DNA from 3 places in the Pseudoalteromonas sp. 78C3 genome. Region 2 is predicted to be linked to each of the others. Evidence: predicted binding sites of a transcription regulator. Region 2 holds the regulator's gene; each other region holds the start of a gene.
The links. The regulator sigma-54, encoded in region 2, starts transcription at its own class of promoters, with help from an activator protein. The targets are predictions, from matches to a motif close to GTTGGCACGNNNNTNGNNT.
Positions count from the first base shown of each region.

Region 1: the regulator sigma-54 is predicted to act here: its motif matches at 4,037-4,055, upstream of glnA (glutamate--ammonia ligase).
Region 3: the regulator sigma-54 is predicted to act here: its motif matches at 4,639-4,657, upstream of CXF76_RS17340 (hemerythrin domain-containing protein).

Region 1 is NZ_PJAV01000125.1:34,290-42,271, forward strand. Features, by position in the region: gene CXF76_RS06070 (MBL fold metallo-hydrolase) at 1-613, shown strand, start outside; gene CXF76_RS06075 (CBM9 family sugar-binding protein) at 681-1,409, shown strand; gene typA (translational GTPase TypA) at 1,780-3,603, opposite strand; gene glnA (glutamate--ammonia ligase) at 4,111-5,517, shown strand; gene CXF76_RS06090 (DUF4124 domain-containing protein) at 5,631-6,152, shown strand; gene glnL (nitrogen regulation protein NR(II)) at 6,235-7,305, shown strand; gene ntrC (nitrogen regulation protein NR(I)) at 7,320-7,982, shown strand, end outside.
Region 2 is NZ_PJAV01000145.1:21,071-29,052, reverse strand. Features, by position in the region: gene CXF76_RS10605 (protein disulfide oxidoreductase) at 1-72, opposite strand, end outside; gene mgtE (magnesium transporter) at 129-1,487, opposite strand; gene CXF76_RS10595 (HPr family phosphocarrier protein) at 1,618-1,890, opposite strand; gene rapZ (RNase adapter RapZ) at 1,933-2,778, opposite strand; gene ptsN (PTS IIA-like nitrogen regulatory protein PtsN) at 2,797-3,249, opposite strand; gene hpf (ribosome hibernation promoting factor) at 3,254-3,541, opposite strand; gene CXF76_RS10575 (RNA polymerase factor sigma-54) at 3,567-5,066, opposite strand; gene lptB (LPS export ABC transporter ATP-binding protein) at 5,136-5,861, opposite strand; gene lptA (lipopolysaccharide transport periplasmic protein LptA) at 5,858-6,403, opposite strand; gene lptC (LPS export ABC transporter periplasmic protein LptC) at 6,393-6,947, opposite strand; gene kdsC (3-deoxy-manno-octulosonate-8-phosphatase KdsC) at 6,944-7,495, opposite strand; gene CXF76_RS10550 (KpsF/GutQ family sugar-phosphate isomerase) at 7,496-7,982, opposite strand, start outside.
Region 3 is NZ_PJAV01000170.1:14,097-22,078, forward strand. Features, by position in the region: gene CXF76_RS17325 (FAD-dependent oxidoreductase) at 1-878, opposite strand, end outside; gene CXF76_RS17330 (TonB-dependent receptor) at 889-3,249, opposite strand; gene CXF76_RS17335 (hypothetical protein) at 3,676-4,089, shown strand; gene CXF76_RS17340 (hemerythrin domain-containing protein) at 4,174-4,599, opposite strand; gene CXF76_RS17345 (hypothetical protein) at 4,954-5,208, shown strand; gene CXF76_RS17350 (hypothetical protein) at 5,268-5,525, shown strand; gene CXF76_RS17355 (DUF6500 family protein) at 5,563-5,781, shown strand; gene CXF76_RS17360 (tetratricopeptide repeat-containing diguanylate cyclase) at 5,818-7,737, opposite strand; gene CXF76_RS17365 (RluA family pseudouridine synthase) at 7,917-7,982, opposite strand, start outside.

The sequences.
Region 1 (7,982 bases), on a different contig from region 2:
ACATATTCATTACGATCACTTTAATAAAGCCGACATACAAAGCATTGGCAATAAACCTCGCTATTTAACACCACTCGGGATGGCCGACAACTTCCCTACCGGTGGTTTTAATATTAGCGAAATGCCGTGGTACTCAACAACCAACATTGACGACTTAATTATTAATGCCGTGCCAGCTCATCATTTTAGCGCTCGTGTATTGGTGCCCTTTATTTACGAAGATAACAATAAAGACTTATGGAATGGCTGGCTGCTTGAACAAAACGGCAGTACCTTATTTTTTGCAGGCGATACGGGCTACTCAAAACACTTTAAAGATATACAGCAAAAATATGGCGATATAGATGTGTGCTTAATACCAATCGCATCTTACTACAGTAAAGAAAGTGGTAAATTTTATCGTTACGTCCACACCACACCAGAGGATGCGCTCAACGCAGCACAAGAGCTTAACTGCAAAGTAATGATACCGTGGGGATACGGTAACTCAAGTTGGAAAATGGGTGACCATACTAGCCACTCTGCCTTGCTGCGCTTATTGCATATGTACAATAAAATGGATTCAAAAGTACCGCTGTATATTTTAAACGAAGGCGAAAGTATTTCACTATAACTATTTACTTAGCTGTTTTAAGATTGTTATTACATTAAGACAAATCCACAATAAAATTGAGAAATTAATGAAAAAATTAGCACTCGCCTTAAGCTTTTTATTAAGCACGCCTGCAATGGCCATTGATGTTGAACATACATCAACTCCAATTACTATTGATGGCCTATCAGAAAGTGCGTGGGATAAAGCCGCTTGGCACGATATGCCTTATTTAATGGATGGCACACTGCCATCAAACGATGCCGACTTTAAAGGGCGTTATCGCTTACTGTGGGATCAAAACTATTTATACCTACAAGCCGATATTGTGGATGACGTTTTAATAGATACACACGCCGATCCAACGTATAAATATTGGGATGACGATGCGCTTGAAGTATTTATTGATAGCGATGCATCAGGCGGAAATCATCAATTTAATCACACCGCTTTGGCGTACCATATTGGCCTTGATAACCAAGCCGCCGATTACGGACCTGATAAAAAAGCTCATTTGTATACTGACCACCTAGTTAGTAACTGGAAGCGCAACACCACCGCGCCCTTTAATATTACCTGGGAAGTAGCGATAAAACTCTACCCTAATGATTATAAAGAAGGAGCTAATAACATTCCGCTTACCCTAACGCCAAAACAAGTAATAGGTTTTATGCTAGCGTACTGTGATAACGATGGCAGTGACGTGCGCGAGCACTTTATGGGCTCACACGAAGTACAGCCAGTAAACGGCGACAGAAACCGTGGGTTTATAGATGCTGACGTATTTGGCAAAATCACCCTACTCCCTAAAAAGTAAGTAACTACCAATAAAATAATTGAACACGTATGTTGGGTTGAGCGAAGCGAAACCCAACGCAAAAAAATCCCACCAACAAACACTGATACTTTGCATTATCGGCTGTTTCAGCTCTCTCTTTCTCTTCTCATTCCCTTCTCCTTGTGCAAAAGATCTTTAAGTAAATTATTCACAAAGAGGTTAAGAGGCGCTGCGCTTTTAGAGGTAAATATATTATGGAAATTTCATCACAAAACAGTAGCTATGTAATTTTGAGCTAAATACTGTCAGCTGACGACTTATAGCCTACAGCTCTTGTTTTCAAAACACAAAAAAGCCGCTGTATTTTTCAATACAGCGGCTTTTAAAATCATAATTCTAAATTAATAGATTATGCTTTAGGTCCACGACCTGCACGTTTACGTTCGTTTTCTGTAAGGTAACGCTTACGAATACGAATGTTTAGTGGAGTTACTTCAACTAGCTCGTCATCATCGATGAACTCAAGCGCTTGCTCAAGTGAGTAGTTAAGGTGTGGAGAAAGCGTTTGCGCTTCATCAGTACCAGATGCACGTACGTTAGTTAACTGCTTGCCTTTAAGGGCGTTAACTGTAAGGTCGTTATCACGGTTATGAATACCGATAACCATACCTTCGTATACTTCAACACCGTGACCGATGAATAAACGGCCGCGTTCTTGTAAGTTGAATAATGCGTTAGTAAGTGCTTTACCAGTTGCATTTGCAATCATTACGCCGTTCTTACGAACACCGATGTCGCCACCTTTGTGAGGACCGTAATGATCGAACGTATGGTACATAAGACCAGAACCCGAAGTAAGCGTCATGAAATCAGTTTGGAAACCAATTAAACCACGGCTAGGGATCATGAAATCTAAACGCATACGGCCTTTGCCATCTGGAGTCATGTTAGTAAGCTCACCTTTACGTAGGCCAACTTGTTCCATAACAGAACCCTGATGCTCGTCTTGACAGTCAATAGTAACTGTTTCAAACGGTTCTTCTAGAACGCCATCTACAGTACGTAAGATAACTTCCGGACGAGAAACTGAAAGCTCGTAACCTTCACGACGCATGTTCTCGATTAAGATACCTAGGTGTAATTCACCACGACCAGAAACACGGAAGCTATCTGGGCTACCAGTATCTTCAACGCGAAGTGCTACGTTGTGTACTAATTCTTTGTCTAAACGTTCACGGATATTACGTGACGTTACAAACTTACCTTCTTTACCACAGAAAGGTGAGTTATTTACAGAGAATGTCATTGTTACAGTTGGCTCATCAACACTTAGTGGTGGTAATGCTTCAACGTTTCCTGGGAAACAAACTGTATCAGAAATCTTAAGCTCACCAATACCTGTTACAGTTACGATGTTACCAGCGTAAGCTCTGTCAGTTTCGATACGTTCAAGACCTAGGTAGCTTTGTACTGCGCCAATTTTACCATTACGTGTAGTGCCATCAGCACTGATAATAGTAACTTGTTGGTTAGGAGCAACAGAACCACGTTTAATACGACCAATACCAACTACACCAACATAAGAGTTGTAATCTAGTTGAGAAATTTGCATTTGGAAGTCACCTTCAGGATCTGCATCCGGTGGTGATACTTCGTCAACGATCATCTTGAACATAGGTTCCATGTTGTCTGATGGCTCGTCTAAATCTAGTGTTGCCCAGCCGTTGATAGCTGAAGCGTAGATTACTTTAAAGTCTAACTGTTCGTCAGTTGCGCCAAGGTTGTCGAATAAATCAAAGATTTGATCCATAACCCAATCAGGACGTGAACCTGGCTTATCAATTTTATTGATAACTACGATTGGCTTTAAGCCTTGCGCGAATGCTTTTTGCGTAACGAAACGCGTTTGTGGCATTGGACCTTCTTGAGCATCAACAAGTAATAATACTGAGTCAGCCATCGAAAGTACGCGTTCAACTTCACCACCGAAATCGGCGTGTCCCGGAGTATCTACGATATTGATATGGTAGTCGTTCCAAGAGATGGCTGTGTTTTTAGCCAAAATGGTAATACCACGTTCTTTCTCAATGTCGTTTGAGTCCATCACGCGCTCTTCGTTACCGCCGCGTGTTTCTAATGTACCTGATTGCTCAAGTAGTTTGTCAACCAGAGTTGTTTTACCGTGGTCAACGTGCGCGATAATCGCTATATTTCTTAACTTTTCGATGCTCATATATTTACTCAGAGAAATTAAATTCTCAATGATCCTGCAAGATCTACGCACTCATCCACGCTTTCGCGAGATGTCCCAGCATAGGATTTAAAAGGGCGCATATTATCCCTCATTAATGACATGGATGAAAGTTTATCCAATACATATTTTAAAACTTTCTCAATACTTTTACTAAGTATCTGTTTTATATATGACAATTATATGAATTAAATTTCAATATTTTTTTGAAAAACAGTCTTTTTGGCTATTTTTCCGATCTTTTTGTTACTCTTTTACATTTAGGTTATGCTAATTTCAGCTGATTAAATTAACAACAAATTACGCTCTGTAAATTTTGCACTAAAATGGAATATTTACGCACCAACATGGTGCGTTTATATATTCCATTTTGATGCAATGATATTTTTTTAATTTATAAACAGCCAGTTACAATAATGGCACAAAATCAGCTTAGTAAATACCAAAGCAATTATGCAGCAATAACAAAACCCAATAGTTGGAGGACACATGTCACAATCGGTTTTAGATTTTATTAAAGAAAATGACGTCAAGTTCATTGATTTACGCTTTACTGACACTAAGGGTAAAGAGCAACATGTATCGATTCCTCATCACCAAGTTGATGAAGATTTTTTCGAAGACGGTAAAATGTTCGACGGTTCTTCAATTGCAGGCTGGAAAGGCATAAACGAATCAGACATGGTATTAATGCCAGTTCCTGAGTCAATCAAACTAGACCCTTTCACTGAAGAAGCGACATTAATTTTACGTTGTGACGTAGTAGAGCCTTCTACACTACAAGGCTATGAGCGCGACCCGCGTTCTGTTGCTAAGCGTGCTGAAGATTACATGCGTTCTACAGGCATTGCAGACACTGTTTTATTTGGCCCTGAGCCAGAATTTTTCGTATTTGACGATGTTAAATACAAATCAGATATGTCTGGTTCTATGTACAAAATTGATTCTAAGCAAGCTGCTTGGAACTCAGATAAAGAATATGCAGATGGCAACACTGGTCACCGTCCAGGTGTTAAAGGCGGTTACTTCCCAGTTGCTCCAGTTGATGACTTCCAAGATTGGCGTTCAGCTACGTGTCTAGTTCTAGAAGAAATGGGCCAAGTAGTAGAAGCACATCACCACGAAGTAGCAACAGCAGGTCAAAACGAAATCGCTACTCGCTTTAATACAATGGTATTAAAAGCGGATGAAATTCAAGAAATGAAATATGTTATCCATAACATGGCTCACTTATACGGTAAAACAGCAACGTTTATGCCTAAGCCAGTTGTTGGTGATAACGGTTCTGGTATGCATTGTCACCAGTCACTTGCTAAAGATGGTGTAAACCTTTTTGCTGGTGATAAGTACGGCGGCCTTTCTGAAGATGCACTTTACTACATTGGCGGCATCATCAAGCATGCTAAAGCAATTAACGCTTTTGCAAATGCGTCTACTAACTCGTACAAACGTTTAGTACCAGGTTTTGAAGCACCAGTTATGCTTGCATACTCTGCACGTAACCGTTCTGCATCAATCCGTATCCCAGTGGTTCCATCTGAAAAAGGTCGTCGTATTGAAGTACGCTTCCCGGATCCAACTGCTAACCCATACCTTGCTTTCTCAGCAATGCTTATGGCTGGCCTTGATGGTATCAAAAACAAGATCCATCCTGGCGATGCTATGGATAAAGATTTATACGACTTACCAGCTGAAGAAGCAGCAGAAATTCCAACTGTTGCAGCATCACTTGACGAAGCACTATCTGCACTTAGCGCAGACCGTGAATTCTTAACTCAAGGTGGCGTATTCACTGATGACTTAATCGATGCTTACATCGAACTTAAGTCTAAAGAAGTTGAAAAGCTTAACATGACAACTCACCCAGTTGAGTTTGAAATGTACTACAGCTGTTAATTAAGCTGTAAAAAATATGTGTGTTCTCAAGCCCGCTTTGCGGGCTTTTTTAATGGTAAAATTAGTCAATCTCCACTAAAGTTAAGTTACCGATAAAAATGCAGGGCTGCAGAGTGAATAACAAGATTTTATTACTATTAATTACTTTAGGATTAAGTAATTATGGTTATGCCGGTGAAACAAAAATATACGCTTGGAAAGATAAAAATGGCGTATTAGTGTTCTCAGACACCCCTCATAAAGGGGCCCAAGAAGTAAAGCTCACCAGCCAAGATCTTAATATGCCTGCAACAAATACTGACATTTTTGACGAGCAACCTCAGCCTCAACAAGCGGCCTTTAGTATTGCTATTTCCTCACCTGATCATAACCAGACTATTCGTGAAAATACCGGCACTGTTTATGTAACTAGCCGAATAAAACCACGCTTTGAAACTGGTTTTACTATACAACTTTTTATTGATGGTAAAGCACACGGCCCAGCCAGTGACAGCTCAACCTTTGCAATTAGAGATGTAGAACGTGGTCAGCACACACTACAATTAAAGCTTTTTAATAGTAAAAACCAAGTTATTGCTACAAGCGAACCCTGCATATTTTTTATGCACCGAAAAGGGCTAAACCTAGGTAACTAAATTGGGGCATTACTAAACGTGCAGCAGTGTATTTAACCATATAACTTGCTTGCAAACATCCACGCACTAAAATGGTGCAGCTATGATTAATAATAAAAACTTTAGCCCTGAGCTACTCGATGCCATTTGGCAAAATCAAACAACCGCTATCATGCTACTTGATAAAAACTTCACCGTTGTATATGCCAATACCAGTACCAGCGAGCTGCTTGGCCTTGGTAATAAGCGCTTGTTAGAACAACCGTTTGATAGCCTTTTTAACTACCATTCAATCGATTTACAGCGTATAGAACAATACTCATTAGTTGAAGGCGTAGATTGCCAGCAGCATAGAGCTGACGTGGTTTTTAGCGATTCTCGCCATGCAAAAGTAGCCGTAAGTACACGACAAATTAAGTTTAATGGCTCGCTTTATATTTTATTTGAGTGGCGCCAAACCGATGACGAAATTAAGCACGACCAAGCGTCTAATCAAATGCATCAATATCAAGCTGCCCGAAACCTAATTAGAGGCTTAGCTCACGAAATTAAAAATCCTTTAGGTGGAATTCGCGGAGCGGCGCAGTTATTGCAGTATGAGGTTGATCAACAAGAAAGAGATCAATGTGCTGAGCTCATCATTGAGCAAGCCGACCGATTACGCGAACTAGTAGATAGGCTTTTGGGGCCCAATCAACTTCCGCAAAAATCGTATGGCAATATACATCAATCACTTGAATCAGTTGCAAGGCTAAGTACGTTAGATAATTGTTCTAACATTAGCTTAGTTAAAGATTACGACCCGAGTATTCCTGATGTATACATTGATCAAGGCAAAATTCAGCAAGTGGTATTAAACATTGTTCGAAATGCCCAACAGGCGCTTGTAGATGGCGGTGAAATAACAATAAAAACCCGCATTAATCATCAACATCGTCGCCCAGGTAAAGCACCTAAAAAAGCCTTGTTGATCCAAATATCTGATAACGGACCAGGTATTGATCCCAGTGTACGCGAAACACTGTTCTACCCTATGATCACCAATAAAGAAGGTGGCTCTGGGTTAGGACTCTCAATAGCGCAAACACTGATAGATCAACATGATGGCTATATAGAATGTGATAGCTGGCCTGGACATACTGAATTTAATATCTATCTGCCCTTTGCAGATTAATGTTTGGAGTTTGCATGAAAACAGTTTGGCTTGTAGATGATGATGCTTCTATTCGATTTGTACTTGAAAAAGCACTAACCCGTGCAGGGTTTAACACAGAGAGCTTTGCTAATGCGCAAGATGTACTAAGCGCACTAAAGTTTAGCCAACCTACTGTTTTAGTTTCTGACGTACGAATGCCTGGTATGGATGGTATGGCGTTGCTTGAACTTATTGCAGAGCAAAACCCTGGGCTGCCGGTTATTATAATGACTGCGCACTCAGATTTAGACTCAGCTGTAAATGCATTCCAAAAAGGTGCTTTTGAATACCTTGCTAAGCCGTTTGATTTAAACGAAGCAGTGGCGCTAGTCGAAAGCGCATGCAGAGCAAACTCCACTAAAAAAACTAAGCGAAAGCAAGCTCCACCAAAAAGTGCCCACATAATTGGTGAAGCGCCCGCAATGCAAGAAGTGTTTAGAGCGATAGGTAAACTATCGGCCTCTAGCATGAGCGTATTAATAAATGGCGAATCTGGAACAGGTAAAGAACTTGTCGCCAGTGCGCTGCACAATCATAGCCCACGTAAAGAAAATCAATTTATTGCACTTAACATGGCAGCCATTCCAAAAGAGCTTGTTGAGTCAGAGTTATTTGGCCACGAAAAAGGCGCATTTACGGGCGCCGACAGCGTGCGT
Region 2 (7,982 bases):
TAATATTGATAGGCCTTTTTGTTTTGGCGTTTTTTTAGGTGTGTCTTTTTTATTTTTGGTATCCGTTGTCATAGTTGCAGCTTTACCCTAAGTGTTTTTTACTTTAGTTATTTGCAAAAGTTTCTAATTTAAACCAGCAACCAAGTAGCAGTACCTAAAAAGGCGAATATACCCACAATATCTGTCACCGTGGTTAGCACCACACTCCCTGCAAGTGCTGGGTCTATATTCATTCTTTTAAGAATAATAGGGATACTCGCACCAGCAACACCTGCCACCACTAAGTTCATAAACATAGCGAAGGCGAGTACGCCACCAAGCATAAAGTCCCACTGCCATAGGGCAATAACACCTGCAATTAACAACGACCACAAAACACCGTTTAACGCGCCAATAGCAAGCTCTTTCATCATTAAAAAGCGTTGGTTAGTTTGATTTATATGACCTACCGCAATACCACGAATAACAAGCGTTAATGATTGGCTACCTGCAACACCGCCCATAGAAGGGACAATACCGTTAAGTACAGCTAAAATAGGTAAAACATCTAAAGTGCCTTCAAAAAAGCTAGCTACAAAAGCAGCTGCAAGTGCAGTTAGTAAGTTGACACCTAACCAAACTGAGCGTTTTTTAGAGCTTTTTAGTACTGGCGCAAAGGTATCTTCTTCATCATCAAGGCCGGCTAAGCCCAATAAACTATGCTCAGCATCTTCGCGGATTACGTCAACGATGTCATCGATAGTGACACGGCCAAGGAGCTGATCGTTATCATCGACTACGGGGGCCGATATCCAATTATGACGTTCAAATAATTGCGCGACTTCACTTTCATCCATAGAGATTGGAATGGATTCACAATCTTCATCCATTAAATCACGAACAATTTTTTCTGGCGGGTTAGTTAATAATGTACTCAGCGATAAAGCGCCTATAAAGCAGTTATGCTTATCAACAACGTACAAGTCATCGGTACCTTCTGGTAACTCGCCGCGTAGCCTAATATATCTAAGTACAACATCAAGCGTAACGTCAGGGCGGATGGTCACCGTATCGGTGTTCATTAGCGCGCCAGCAGAACGCTCTTGATACGAAAGTGCTTGTGTTGCACGCTCACGGTCTTGAATGTCCATCGCGCTAACAACGTCTTTATAAACGGTGTCCGGCAGACTACGTAATACTTCACCTAAGTCATCGTGGCCCATATCTTCTGTTGCGGCTGCAATGTGCTTAGGTTCCATTTGGGCAATAATGCCTAAACGAACATCTTCTGATAGTTCTTCAAGAACATCACCTTGCACATCAGGATCAACCAACTGCCAAAGGAGTCGGCGAATTTTATGCGGTGATGATTCTAGTAATAATGCGGTATCACAAGGAGCTGTTTTTGCGAGCATGCGCCTAACTTGAACAAATTGACCACTATTGAGTGACTTAGTCACCTGTTTTAGTTGCTGTAGTGGGTAATCTTGTTCAAAAGCTTCAGGCATTGGCGTCCTTTATAAATTTTTATATTACTTTATGGGGAGAGGTGAGTTAACTGGCGTCACTAACCGTATTTATTTTATATATCTGTTTTAATTGGGGCATTAGTAATGCGAGCATTATTTTTATAACTGTTTATTCTTGTTCATTAAAACGTTGTGCTATTAATTCTCCAACAGCATGTAAAGCTTGCTCAGAATCGGGGCCTTTGCATACAACTTTTACTTCTTTTCCTTGGCTACTTTCAAGTAACATTAGTGCAAGTACGCTATCGCCTGCGGCTTCTTTGTCATCTTGAAATAATGTAATTGTCGCATCAAACTGCACTGCCAATTGGGCAAGCACGGTGGCTGCTCTGGCGTGCAATCCTAATTTGTTTTTTATTAAAAAAGTGTCTTCACAATGCATAACTTACTCTACCTAAGCTGAACAGGTGATTATTCAGCTATATTATTTTTCTTGTTCGCGATGGCGAATTTTCACATTGGGATGTGTCATTGCAAAACTTTCACCGATAGTTTGCGCTAAATATACAGAGCGATGTTGTCCGCCTGTACACCCAATGGCAATGGTTAAATAACTGCGGTTATTTCGCTCTAAGTGCGGTAACCACGTTTGTACAAATGTTTGAATTTGCCATGTGAATTTTTGCACTATGCTGTGATTGGCCAAATAATCTTTAACGGGTTGATCTAACCCATTTAAAGGTTTTAATTCAGGTTCCCAATGTGGATTTGGTAAAAAGCGTGCATCAAATACGTAATCTGCTTCTTTTGGTATGCCGTGTTTAAAACCAAACGATTCAAAAGTGACAATCAGTTGTTTATCTTTTTTACCTAAAATCTTTTCACGAATAGATTCAGCGAGTTGATGAACACTCAAATCAGTCGTGTCTATCATAAAGTCGGCGCGGGTGATTAATACATCAAGTAATTCTTTTTCTTTTTTGATGGCTAAATCAAGAGGCAACGAGTCAATTGATAGTGGGTGTAATCTACGAGTTTCAGAAAAACGTTTTATCAATGTTTGATCGTCGCTATCTAAATAAAATAACGTAGGGTTTGCAAAGCCTGGCAAGTATTCAAGAATATCGTTAAATTCATCTTGTTGTTTAGGGATGTTCCGTACATCAATGCTAACAGCAATTTTATCGTAGCTATCAGACACACTGCGAACTAATGAAGGAAGCAAGTTAACTGGAATATTATCTACGCAATAATAACCTAAATCTTCTACAATGCGTAAAGCAACCGACTTTCCAGAACCAGAACGGCCGCTTATGATAATTAACTCCATTTAACACCCTTTATAAAACTATGATTGATTGATAATAACTTGGTAAAGCTCAGTATCTGATTTTGCACTGCGTAACTGTTTACAAAAATCTTTGTTGTTTAGTTTATCAGCAATGGTTGCTAGAGTCTTTAAGTGCTGCTGGTTATCGCCATCTGGTACGATGAGTGCGACGAAAATATCAACAGGGCGATTATCGATTGCATCAAAATTTATTGGAGTTTCGCTAACGAGTACTAAAGCCAAAGGCTCTTCTGCACCGCTCATTCTTCCATGAGGAATGGCAATGCCACGCCCTATACCTGTACTACCCAATTTTTCTCTGCTCATTAAAGCATTAAGAATATCTTGTTGCGGTAAATACGGAAGTTTGTCGTGAGCAAGTTCGCTAATGAACTCTAAAATTCTTTTTTTGCTATTAAAAAGGACCGCAGCTTTGCTGCAGTCCTGGCATATAAGTGAGCTTAATTTCATCATATTAGTGTCGAGCAAGCTTCTCTTTGTGTTTAATTACTTGTCGATCGAGCTTGTCGATCAACGAGTCAATGGCGGCATACATATCTTGATGTTCTGTAGAGGCAAATAACTCAGCACCGCTTACGTGTATGGTGGCTTCTGCTTTTTGATTTAATTTTTCTACATCGAGAATGACATGAACATTATTAATATGATCAGAGTGTCTTTCTAGCTTCGCAAATTTGGTATTAATATAGTCTCTTAGTGAATCGGTTAATTCTACGTGACGACCAGTTAAGTTTAGTTGCATAAGCATTACCCTCTTTTTTTGCGTCTTAAATCAAACTTTTACGTTGATTTGACGGTGGAATAGCCAGAGATTCGCGGTATTTTGCGATTGTACGTCTCGCTACTTTAATTCCTTGCTCAGCCAATATATCCGCTATTTTGCTATCACTCAATGGTTTTGCTGAGTTTTCTGCTGCGATTAATTTTCGGATAAGCGCACGGATTGCTGTAGATGAACATTCACCACCGTTTTCGGTGCTTACATGGCTTGAGAAAAAGTATTTAAGCTCAAATATACCACGGGGTGTGTGCATATACTTTTGGGTTGTTACGCGCGAAATTGTTGATTCGTGCATTTCTACCATTTCAGCAACATCATTTAAAACCATTGGTTTCATGGCTTCAGGACCGTGTTCAAAAAAGCCTTGTTGTTGCTTAACAATACAATTTGTTACTTTTAATAGCGTGTCGTTTCTACTTTCTAAGCTTTTAATAAACCATTTAGCTTCTTGTAAATGCGAGCGAATAAACTGGCTGTCACCACTGGATTTTACAGTGCGAGACATTGCCGCGTATTGGCTATTAACACGAATTTTAGGCATGCTGTCTGGGTTTAACTCAACAACCCAGCGGCCTTTAATTTTTTTAACTGACACATCAGGAATAACATACTCAGATTCTTCTCTTACAATAGTATCTGCAGGTTTAGGGCTTAGAGTATGTATTAATGTCATTACTTCTTTAAGCTCTTCTTCTTTGAGCTTAGTTTTCTTCATTAATGTACGATAGTCACGAGCAGCTAATAAATCAATATGCTCGGTTAAAATCATTTTTGTTTCATTAATGTAAGGTGTTTCTTTATCAAACTGGTTAAGCTGAATACATAAACACTCTTGTAGGCTACGCGCAGCAATACCAACAGGATCAAACAGTTGGATGCGTTTTAATACAGCTTCAATTTCATCAAGTTCGACTTCGTTATCATCTTCGTTTTCTTGATTGAAGCTTTCTAAAATCTCTTCGCAGCTTAGTGTTAAAATACCTGAATCATCGACGGCTTCTACAATAGCAATAGCAATCGCTTCGTCTGTAGGGCTAAATGGCGTTAGTTGTAACTGCCACATTAAATACTCATGGAGCGTTTCAGTAGAGGCGCCTTGGTATATTGATTCGTCTTCAGGCATCGGACCCGATGATGCTGCTGGGGCGGCACTCATGTACTCATCCCAACTAACATCCATAGCCATGTCGTCACTTAGCGTGTCTTTTGCAAGTGCTTCACCACTATCTTGTTCGTATTCGCTTGGAGCATCATCGGCAGATGCGCTAACAGTTATGTCATCTGTATCTGCTTTTTGCTCGTTTTTACCAGCAGCGTCTTCTGAATAGTCTGCTTCTTCAACCTCTAATAGCGGGTTGCTGTCGAGAGCTTCTTGTATTTCTTGCTGGAGATCCAATGTACTGAGTTGCAACAAACGAATAGCTTGTTGCAACTGTGGAGTCATTGTAAGTTGCTGGCCCATGCGCAGCTGTAGTGATTGCCTCATGTATCTCTAACAATCCTTTTATGTTGTTATAATTAATACTAGCAGATGCTTAAAGACATGGCGTAAATGTTACAGCCTAAATTGCTCGCCTAAGTAAACATCGCGTACTGTTTTATCATTTAATACGTGTTCTGGAGTACCTGATGCAATCAGCTCCCCATGAGAAACAATGTAGGCTTTTTCACAAACATCAAGGGTTTCTCTTACGTTATGATCGGTAATTAATACACCAATCCCACGATTTTTAAGATGTTCTATTATTTTCTTTATATCTAATACCGAAATCGGGTCAACACCTGCAAATGGTTCATCCAGTAATATAAATTTAGGATCTGCTGCCAGCGCACGTGCTATTTCCACACGACGACGTTCGCCACCCGACAACGCCATACCTTGGCTATCACGAATGTGTTGTATGCTAAATTCATCTAATAATTTATCGAGAGTGTCTTCTCTAGCTTGTTTATTTAACTCTTTGCGCGTTTCTAAAATGGCCATTAAGTTTTGATAAACAGTCAGCTTTCTGAATATTGAAGACTCTTGCGGTAAGTAGCCAATGCCTAATCTAGCACGACTATGCATAGGTAAAAGAGTAATATCGTTATCGTCTATCGATATTTTACCTTTGTCGCTAGGTACAAGTCCTACTATCATATAAAACGTGGTGGTTTTACCTGCGCCGTTAGGGCCAAGTAAGCCAACAATACTGCCAGCTTTGACTTCAAGGCCGACGTTTTTTACAACTTCACGGCCTTTATAGCTCTTTGCTAATAGCTCTGCTTTTAATGTGCTCATGGTTGACCTTTGTCGCTTTTTTTACTTTTTTTAGTCTCGATTGGCACTAAAATTGTGTGAACGCGGTCAGTTGAGTTTTCATCTTTTTCGGCACTGATTAGCTGCTGCTCTATATCGTAGGTAATGCTTTTAGCATTTATTTTTTGTCCCGCTTGCGATACTTGTGCATTACCAACAAGCGTTAAAAAACGCTTAGATACATCATAACGTACTTCGTCAGCACTGGCGCTCATAGTCGTGCCATCTGATTGCTTTTCTTCAAAGTGCGCAGGGCTACCTGTAGCAATTAATAATTGTTTATTATCACCAAGTTCATCGCGTTTATGTACTTCTAAGCGGTCGGCTGTGATACGGCGGTTACCGTGAATAATTTCAACGTTTTTCTCAAAAATTCCGACATTAGCTTTTAATTGACCTTCTTGCTTATCGGCGCTTATTGAAATTTGATTTGCAGTCGGTTGCGTGTTTTGCTCTGCAGCACTACTATTAAATGCTAGTATAAGTGTAGGAATAATAAGTGATTTTAATATTTTATTGGTCATAATATATGGTTCGCGTATGGTTAATTAGTTTTATCACTTCGGTTTTTAAGTCGGCTTCTAGGCCTTTACCAGTGATTTTTAAATTGGGTCCAGTGATGATAACGGGTTGCTCCGAACGCATTGTTAATAGCTTTATATCTACCTGAATATTATCAGCATTGATTTTGTCTATCATGGCGTTATCGGTTAAGTTTTTGGCAACCACATTGCCTTCTAAAATTAATTGTTTGTCTTCGTATAATGTTGCTTCGTCTGCATTTATTTGCCACGTTTGCTTTTCGTTATATAAAGTAAAAATAGGTTTTTCAAAAAACGTAAAACCTAATTGTTGATATAGCTCCATTTTAGCCGCAGTGACTTTGTGGCTAATTTTACCTTGTTCGTCATAGGCTGTTTGTTTGAGTTCTATGGCTATGTAATCAGGCTTGGCAATAACTTCAGGCTCAGTCTGAGGCACAATATTTGTTTGTGTAAAATAAGGGTACCAAAGCCAAACCATACAGCTAATGAATAAAACGCTTAATATTATGCGCGCTGCATTCATGAACTAGTGCCTTGTGTAGTCAATGCTTTACCATTTTCAAGCATAAGTAAGTCGGTGAGCTCTCTTACTGCACCAAAGCCGCCAGGCATTTGCGTTACATAGTGTGATAAACGTTTAATAAGTGGATGGGCATCATTTACTGCAACAGCAAAGCCGACTAATTCCATAACGGGCATGTCAGGACCATCATCACCGATATAAGCAATTTGTTCATCGCTAAGGTTGAGTTTGTCTTTTAATTCTTGATAGGCAATGAGCTTATTTTCTTGGCCTTGATAAATATGCTGTACGGTTAAGCTGCTCATACGTTGTTGCACTATTTGTGAATGACGACCAGTAATTACAGCCACTTCAAAGCCACTGTTTATAAGCGCTTTAATGCCAAAACCATCTTTTGTATTAAATGCTTTTAGCTCTTCACCTTGATTACCAAGATAAATACGGCCATCAGAAAATACACCATCAATATCGCATATAAGTAGCTTTACTTTTTTAGCGCGTGCTTTTGCATCATCGCTCAGCGGTTGATAGAGTTCTTCAAATTGCATTTATAATACTCCTGCTTTTAATAGGTCTTGCATGTTTAATGCGCCAATAGGTTGGTTTTTCTCATTGACGACGATTAAGCCATTTATACGTTTGTGTTCCATAATATTAAGCGCTTCAGCGGCTAAAATATCTTGTGTAGCCGTAGTACATGACTTAGTCATAACAACATCTATTTGTGTTGTATGAATATCAATTCTTTGTTCTAAAATACGACGCAAATCGCCATCGGTAAATAATCCCACGAGCTGCTGATTTTCATCAACAATGGCTGTCATACCTAAACCTTTAGCAGACATTTCAATAAGGGCGTCTTTAACTGTTTGTGAAACGCTAATAATAGGTGTATTTGCGCCGCTGTGCATAACATCTTTTAAAGTAAGTAATAAGCGCTTGCCTAAACTACCACCTGGGTGAGATAGCGCGAAGTCATCAGCTGTAAACCCGCGAGCTTCTAATAATGCAACTGCCATGGCATCGCCCATCGCA
Region 3 (7,982 bases), on a different contig from region 2:
TCTGCAATTTTAGCGCTTTTAATAACTGCTTTACTTGGAACACAACCGTAGTTTAAACAGTCGCCGCCCATTTCGCCCGCTTCAATAAGGGTTACTTTTGCTTTAACAGCAGCGGCTATATAACTTGTTACCAAACCACCTGCGCCTGCACCAATAACAATCATGTTACGGTCGAATTTTTTAGGCTTAGTGTAGTTTTTGTATACGCGACGTTTTTTAAACACGTTTAAGATTCCTTTAGCAATGAATGGGAAAATGCCCAATAAAGCGAATGATAAGATTAAGTTAAATGATAAAATTCCAGATAAGCTCTCTATTTGCGCCAGTTGCGTACCTGCGTTAACAAATACAAATGTACCGGCTAGCATACCTGCTTGGCTTACCCAGTAATAAGTCCATGACTTTATTGAGGTAACACCCATTAGTAAATTGATTAAAAAGAACGGAAACACCGGCACTAAACGAAGGGTAAATAAGTAAAATCCACCTTCTTTTTCAACGCCTGCATCAATGGCGGCTAAGCGCTCAGGGAAACGTTGTTTAATAGTGTCGCGTAGTAAGTAACGCGATACTAAAAAGGCAAGTGTTGCGCCAATAGTTGAGGCAAAAGATGCAACCAATAAGCCTTCAACTAAGCCAAATAATGCACCTGCTGCAAGTGTCAAAATAGCCGCGCCCGGTAACGAGAGAGCTGTTACTACTACGTACAGTAAAAAGAACCCACCAATAACCAACAACGGTGACTGCTCTTTGTAATCGCTAAACTGATCCATTGACCCTTTTAAGCCATCAAGCGTAAGTAGTTGGTGTAAGTCAAAATGAAAGAACAGGCCGACGGCGGCCGCTGCAATCAATAATAAAAATATTTTTTTAATCATGTTCTCTCTCTTAAAAACTATGGGTAAGCGTAAGCTTGGCGTTAATTGGCAACTCAGGAAAAGCTAAAGTTGCACCAAAGTAACCGCCTTCAAATACTGGGCGCCAGTTTTTTTGATTCGTTACGTTGTTCACATCTAATCGTAACTTGGTACTAGGCGTAAAAGCATAGCTAGTATTTACGTTTAGTGTGTACTGATCACGAATTTTTACTGTCGCCAAAAAGTCTAGTGGGTAACTCTTTGTATATAGACCTGAAAAACCCGTTTGCCATTTCGAATTAATTGAATAATTTCCGTTAAAGCTGAACGATTGCTCAGGGATACCCTGTACACGGGTGTTTGAAGGTGCAAAAGCGGTAAAGCTAGGTGCGCCAACACTGGTACCTTCAATAATATCTGGACGTGAGTTGTCAAATGCATCAGCGACTTGAGCTGAATCTTGGCTACTTGCAGAATTATCGTAGCGAGCATCAATATAGCTGTAGCCAGCACTTAGCCAATAAGGGTAAGCATCATAAAATACTTGGCTTTCAAAGCCGGTAGTACGAATGCCGGTATTACTACCATCACGGTTACGTAAACTACGACGTTGGCTAAACACTGCACCATCGGCGTACCAATCACTATCGGTTGGTGCGTATTTTAAACCAAATTCAACTAAGGTATTTTCGGTTGAAAAGTTTTGCGCGCTAATCGTGTTGTCGCCACCAAGAGACGTGCCGCCAGCCATGCTATTTGATGTGGCTTCGTTGTAACTTGCTGCACCATAAGTGGTGTAATCACCATTTAATCGGTAGTTAAAGCTTACTTGCCCCGAATGTAGCTTATCGTTAATGCTATCGCTCGCTGCAATTTCACCTTCTGGTGCTATTGGGTCGTGCGCGTCTACGTCATAAAAATCAATGCGGTAGCCAACACTTGTATGAAACTTATCTGTCCAATCAGAATCTTGCTGAATAGCAAAACCTGTTTGCCATGAACGCGAATCAGTAGTGTCTGATAAGTTAAAGTCGCCACTGCCGTCATTATTAATATCATATTGACCACCAGGGGATACAAATACACCTGGGCTAATTTCAATTAAACGCGCTTGTTGTACATCAGTTAAAGGAATGCGGCGATTTGAAATTGGGCCTGTTAAATCAATAGGTAAGTCGGCTTCTGTTGTAAATTGGCTGTAGCCTAATACGCGGTTATAACGCACATCAAATGCAAAAATTGTTTGCTGATTACTATTCCAAAGGTAGGTAAGCTCGGTACGGTTTTGCGCGGTATCGGCACCATCTATAATTTCAACAAAGCTATTTTGTGCAATTTCTTCGCGTTGTAAGTGCTGAAAATACGTGATGTTTTTAATGGATGCGTTGTTGGAAAGTTCACGCTTATAAATGCTGTGTAGTAAATAAGTAGTGGCTTCGTTCTGATTATCAGGATCGGTAAGTACTGTACTACGGTCTATTTTTACTTGCCCAGTTGGTGAGATTATTGAACCTGCTGCCGGTACAGTACTGCCGTTTGCTTGCACGCCTTGGCCGGTAATATAAAGGCCATTATCTATTAGCGCTTGAGTAGGGCGGTTAATACCTGCGTTATCGGTAAATTCAACTTGGTATAACTCAAAGTTAATATCCCAGCTGCTCTTGTCATCGGGTAATACGCGTAATGATGCAAATAAGCTGTCGCTCTTAGTGCCCGAAAAGTCGTAGTAGCTGCCGTTATCTATGTGTTCAGCGCTTACTCTAAAACCTACTTTATCTTTTACAATGGGTGCACTGTAATCCACTAAAACACTGTACTGATCCCATCGGCCTGCTGATACAGTTGCTTTACCTTTACTTTCGTCAGTTGATGCTTTTTTAGAATGTAAGTTTACAAAACCACCGTTGCGTTGGCTTGAGCCAAATAATACCGGTGGCGCGCCTTTTACCACGTCTATCTGTTCTATAGAGTTGAACGATAAGGGCACACCAAAGCCATTATTACCAGCTTGGCGGCGTGTACCATCTTGGAAAAGCTCACCTAATTGCCCACGAATAGTAGGTAAACTTGGTGCGCCAAAACCACTTGCTGAATAGGTATTAGGGCTTACTGCGAGCACGTCTTGTAAAGTCGTAATATTGAGTTGCTCTATTAACTCGCTTGAAATTGGTGTGACTGAGCGGGCTATATCTTGTAGGGCTAAGTTGTCACCAAAAGGGCCGTCTACAGTGGCGTTTTTAACCGAAAGACCTTGAGATTTAATAGCTTGGCCTGCCACCTCAATGCGCTCTATTGCGCCATCTTTTGTTGTTTTTGATTCTTCGGCTGCAAAAGCATTAAGTGGTGTATTTAATATGGTGGCTAGGGAAAGTGCTAAATATGCGTGTTTCAAACGTTTTCTCTCTACGGTTAAAATGTTGTTGGCGATAAAGACCGAAAGGATTAAAAATAAATTTCAGTAAAATTTCGATTCTTTTTGTTTTTTAGAACATAACAAAACAGATGTATTATAAAGGTGGTAATTAAGTACTATAGTTTTATCAGTCGATAAAATATCAATAGAGCGATTGTATTAGAGTGAATGTAAATATTTGCTTTTAATGGGCTTTTTAAATTATAGACTACTTTTCACCTGCTAACATTTTAAAGTTGTTAACTTTTACGCAGCATTTTTTAATTCCTAAAATAAGCTTCACTTTTATTACTACAAAGCTTAATTACTTTTTTAGTTAAAATAATTAAATTTTTTTGAAATAAAAAATAACTTATACGGTCTAGGTTACTTCAACGTTTATTAATATTCATTTAAGGAAATTTTATGACAGGTTCAATGAGTTCTGATGTGCAAAACCGTTTGCAATGGTCACTTTTATCTTTGCGTTTAGGCGTATTTATTGTAATGGTTATGTGGACGTTCGATAAATTCGTAAACCCTGGTCATAGCGCACGTATTTTCGAACATTTTTACGGTATTAGTGGCTCATCTGACATAGTTGCTTATGTTATCGGTGCTCTACAACTTGTATTAGTATTGGCATTTTTAGCAGGTATTAAAAAGCGTATAACTTACGGTATCATTTTTGTAATGCATGGCTTATCAACGCTTTCTTCGTACAACCAGTATATAGATGGCTTTAATAACTTATTATTCTTCACTGCATGGCCAATGTGGGCTGCGTGTTTCGCACTTTACTTGTTACGCGACCAAGACGTGAAATTTACTGTAAAGTAATAAAGTACATGCAAAAAAATTGGTTATAAGCCATAAGGCTTATAACCAATAATTACACAGGGAGTGTGGAAGTCGGTTTATACGTTAATGCATAACGTCGTTGTATTGCTTTGCTAAGCTTTGTTTTTGCCCTTCGGTTAGTGCTTTACCCGCTAATTGAAATACTTCGTGTTCTTCTTCACTTAAATGATGATGTACTAAATGGTGCAACTTTTTAGCTGCAACTAACCATGCAGACGAGCTCATTTCGGTATCTTCAAGTTGTTCAATTAATTCATCAATTTCGTGATGTTCAGCTACGCTGTGGCGCGCTTTTTCATGAGTTAAGTCATCAAACATAAGTGGGTTGTAAAAGTAACGTTCTTCAAACTTTGCGTGCTGTTCTAATTCTGTTTTTAGCTCGTCCATTAGCGTGTGGCGCTGCTCTGTGTCGCCGTGCGTTTGAATAAGTGCATCTACTAATTTTCTTTGTTTGTCATGGTCATGACGTAGTGCTTCAAAAATATTCATAACTAATCCTTTTACAATTTATTTGCTTATACCATTAACTAGCAAACTAAATGCCAAATATTAAGTTGATGTATTTTATTGCTTTTATTTTTATTTTTATTTTTTATTTTTAGGCTGCTATCACTGTAAATTTTACAGTGATATGAATGCAATAATTTCAGGCTTTTACGTAGTTCAATTATAAAAGTGAGTATAAATCCCTACAGAACCTTACAAATATTTACTGGTTGTTTATTTTATTGCAGTGATAAAGTAGCAACATTATTTAGGTACAACCTATATGTATTACTCCCACATATAATACCAATCGGTATAAATGCAGGTAGCACGTTAACTTAATAGGATAGTTTAAGGATGAACATAAAAAGCCCCATCGCCGCATTATTGCTGTGCGCTTTACTAAGTGCCTGTAGTACAGCCCCACGTTCTGACCCTAACTTATGCATTGAAGAGGCTGAAACGGTTGCTCGAAATGGCGCTCAAACAAGCTCAGAAGTTTATAATCAATGCATTAGCGCACAAATTAAAAAGGATGAAAAAAATGACACTTTTTTTGATGCTATCGGTACGTTCTTTTTTGAATTTTTTGTAATGGTGGTAGAAAAGTAAATAGGCTAACTTGCAGCTGTAATTTAAAGTAAATAAGTTGCGTAAAAATAGGATTAGTTATGAAGCAATTATTGATAGTAATTCCACTTTTTTTATTACTAAGCGCTTGTGCGGCACAGCCTTACGCAGGTTCGGCAAAATGTATGGAACAAGCAGATATTGCATACGAAACCGATACACGTAAAAATGAAACATTAGATAATGAATGCAAAGCTGCAAAAGTAAATACGCCTAATAAAGAGCTTGAGAATCACGGTTTGGTTGATAGAAGTCTTTTACAGCTAATCGTTAGCTTTTTAAATGGCGTATTTCAATAGTACATATACAGTAAAAATATAACTAAATAAGGTATGTATGAGGGAAGAACTAAGAGCAAAAATAATTACCGTATGCGATAAAAAAATAGCAGTTAAAGGCGAAAATGTAGGGCTTTCTTTTTATGCCTTTTTTGCTAATAAAAACGACGACCCAGAGCTACTTATGGAAGCTGCTACTTGGTGGATACACACCCATAAATTAGATCATTTTGTAAAAGCACATAAAATTAAACAAATGGTTTTAGACGGACTTTAGTCAAGTAAATGAGCCAATACTTTTAGCTGTGTTTATTTAATCAACTACGACTTGGTTTCTTCCGTTTTCTTTTGCTTTATAAAGTAATTTATCTGCATGCTTAATAAGAATATCCAGTGTGCTTTTTAAAGGGCTACTTACAGAGGCTCCTGCACTAAAAGTGATTTTTGTATCTGTAGGAAAGTCTTCTATATTACTGCAATGCTCGGCGAAGCTAATGGCGAGTCGGTTAAATATATCGCGAATTATTCGTTCATCAGCCGTATTTAGTGCAAATAACCATTCTTCGCCGCCGTAACGGCCAAACTGATGATCATTACATAGTGTTTCTCTTGCAGCTTTTGCAAAGGCAATAAGAACTAAATCGCCAACATCGTGACCAAAATGGTCGTTAACTTTTTTAAAGTAGTCTAAGTCAATAATTGCTATAGTCATTTTACCTTCACCAAGTTTTGCTTCTGCTGCGCGCATTATTCCTCTGCGATTAGGGCAATTTGTTAGGTAATCTGTTAATGAAATATTGTGATATTTTTGACGTTGTCGAGCCTGCCGATAAAATAATAATAATGAAGCAATAACTAAAATAAACGCAATAGCAGCGCTAAGTCGCCAAATTATTTTTTGATGATATTCTTCTTTAGCTTGTAGCTCACTAATATCTTTTGCGTACTCTAGTTGCTGTATTTTTTCTTCTTTTTCTTTTACTTCAAACTGTATCTGTAGTGTTTTTATATTATTTTCACTGGTAGCTTCGTAGTGTTTTTTTGTATAAAGGAGCTTTTGTTCAATTGCTTCAAAAGCCTCGTCAGTGTAGTTAAGGCGTCGTTTTAGCTCATAGCGTTTACTTAAAAAATCGGCTTTATAAATACTGCGGCTGAATTTATCTAATTTAAAAAACACCTCATCGTTTGCTTCATTTGCTTGATCAAGTAAATCTAGTTTTATATATATGTCAGCTAACAAAATGAGCGATGCGAGTTGCATGTCGTGAACACCTGCAGAACGAGCAAGCTCAATGTTCTCTTTAGTTAAAGTTAAAGCTTTATCGTAGTTGGCTTGTAAGTACTCAATGCTAGCAATTGAGTACTGAGCAAAGGTTAAGCCTTTTTGCATATTAACTTTTTTGAAATAGAGCAATGCTTTGTCTAGGTATATTAAGGCATCTTTAGGTTTCTTAATCTCCAGCAATACATTGCCTAAACTCCAATATGCTTTTGAGGTAAAAAGCCCATCTTGTGTTTGCTCATATGCCGCAACCGCTTTTTTTGCATAATATACGGCTTTGTCTTTTTCGTTTAGATAATTATATGCATCGGCTATTTTTCTAAAAAAGTATCCTTGAGATGCTGAATCGTCATCTTTTAATGCTAATTCTAACCCCTCTAGTGCAACATTTAGGGTCTTTTTCAATGCATCTGTATCGGTGTAATAGTAAGCAAGTGCTCGTAAAATAATGATTTTTTCTTTAGTTGAATGCTGTTGCAAGCTCTCTTCTAATTTTGTGGCTAGCGTTTGTGCTGGAGCTGGGTTTGGCTCTCTCGCTAGAGACTTGAGTTGTGATTCGAGAAATAATAAATATACACTTTTTTGATTTGGTAACTCTTTGTTCTTTAAGTAATAGGATAAGTGTGTGTTTAACGCTTCGTATTTTTCTTGTCTAAAAAGTAACTCCGCATACAAAGCGGCCGCTTCTAGATGAAGGTTTTCCCAATTTTGCTCTTTGCTTATTTTAAACGCTTGAGTGAGCTTGTCTTCATTTTGAAGATAGTCTAGTTCATTCTGTTTTATGTTATTGATGAGAGTTTGAGTCGTGTCAAAGTCTAGCGCATGTAACGTTGCACTCAATGAATCGCCGTTAGCTGAGGCAAGCTTACTTAAAAGTAAAAATAAAATGAGAACAATATACTTTGCCCATAAAGTATTACCTAAAATCTTTATTTGTGTATTGTTAGTCATATTATTCCTTTGCTGACTTATTTTTATTATTGAAATACTTTTTCGCATTGCTTAATAAACTTGGGTTTGAACAGTTTCTTATACTCATCATTGAAAAAAATAAGACCATAAACAATATCAATTTAATTAATAAAAGCCAATATTTGTACGTTTTAGTAGTAGCGGTTTATGTGCTTTTGTTAAAAATCTGCGGCTACTTCAAACTCTAATTCTTTATCCGTAATAGGGTGAGTAAATGCTAAGTA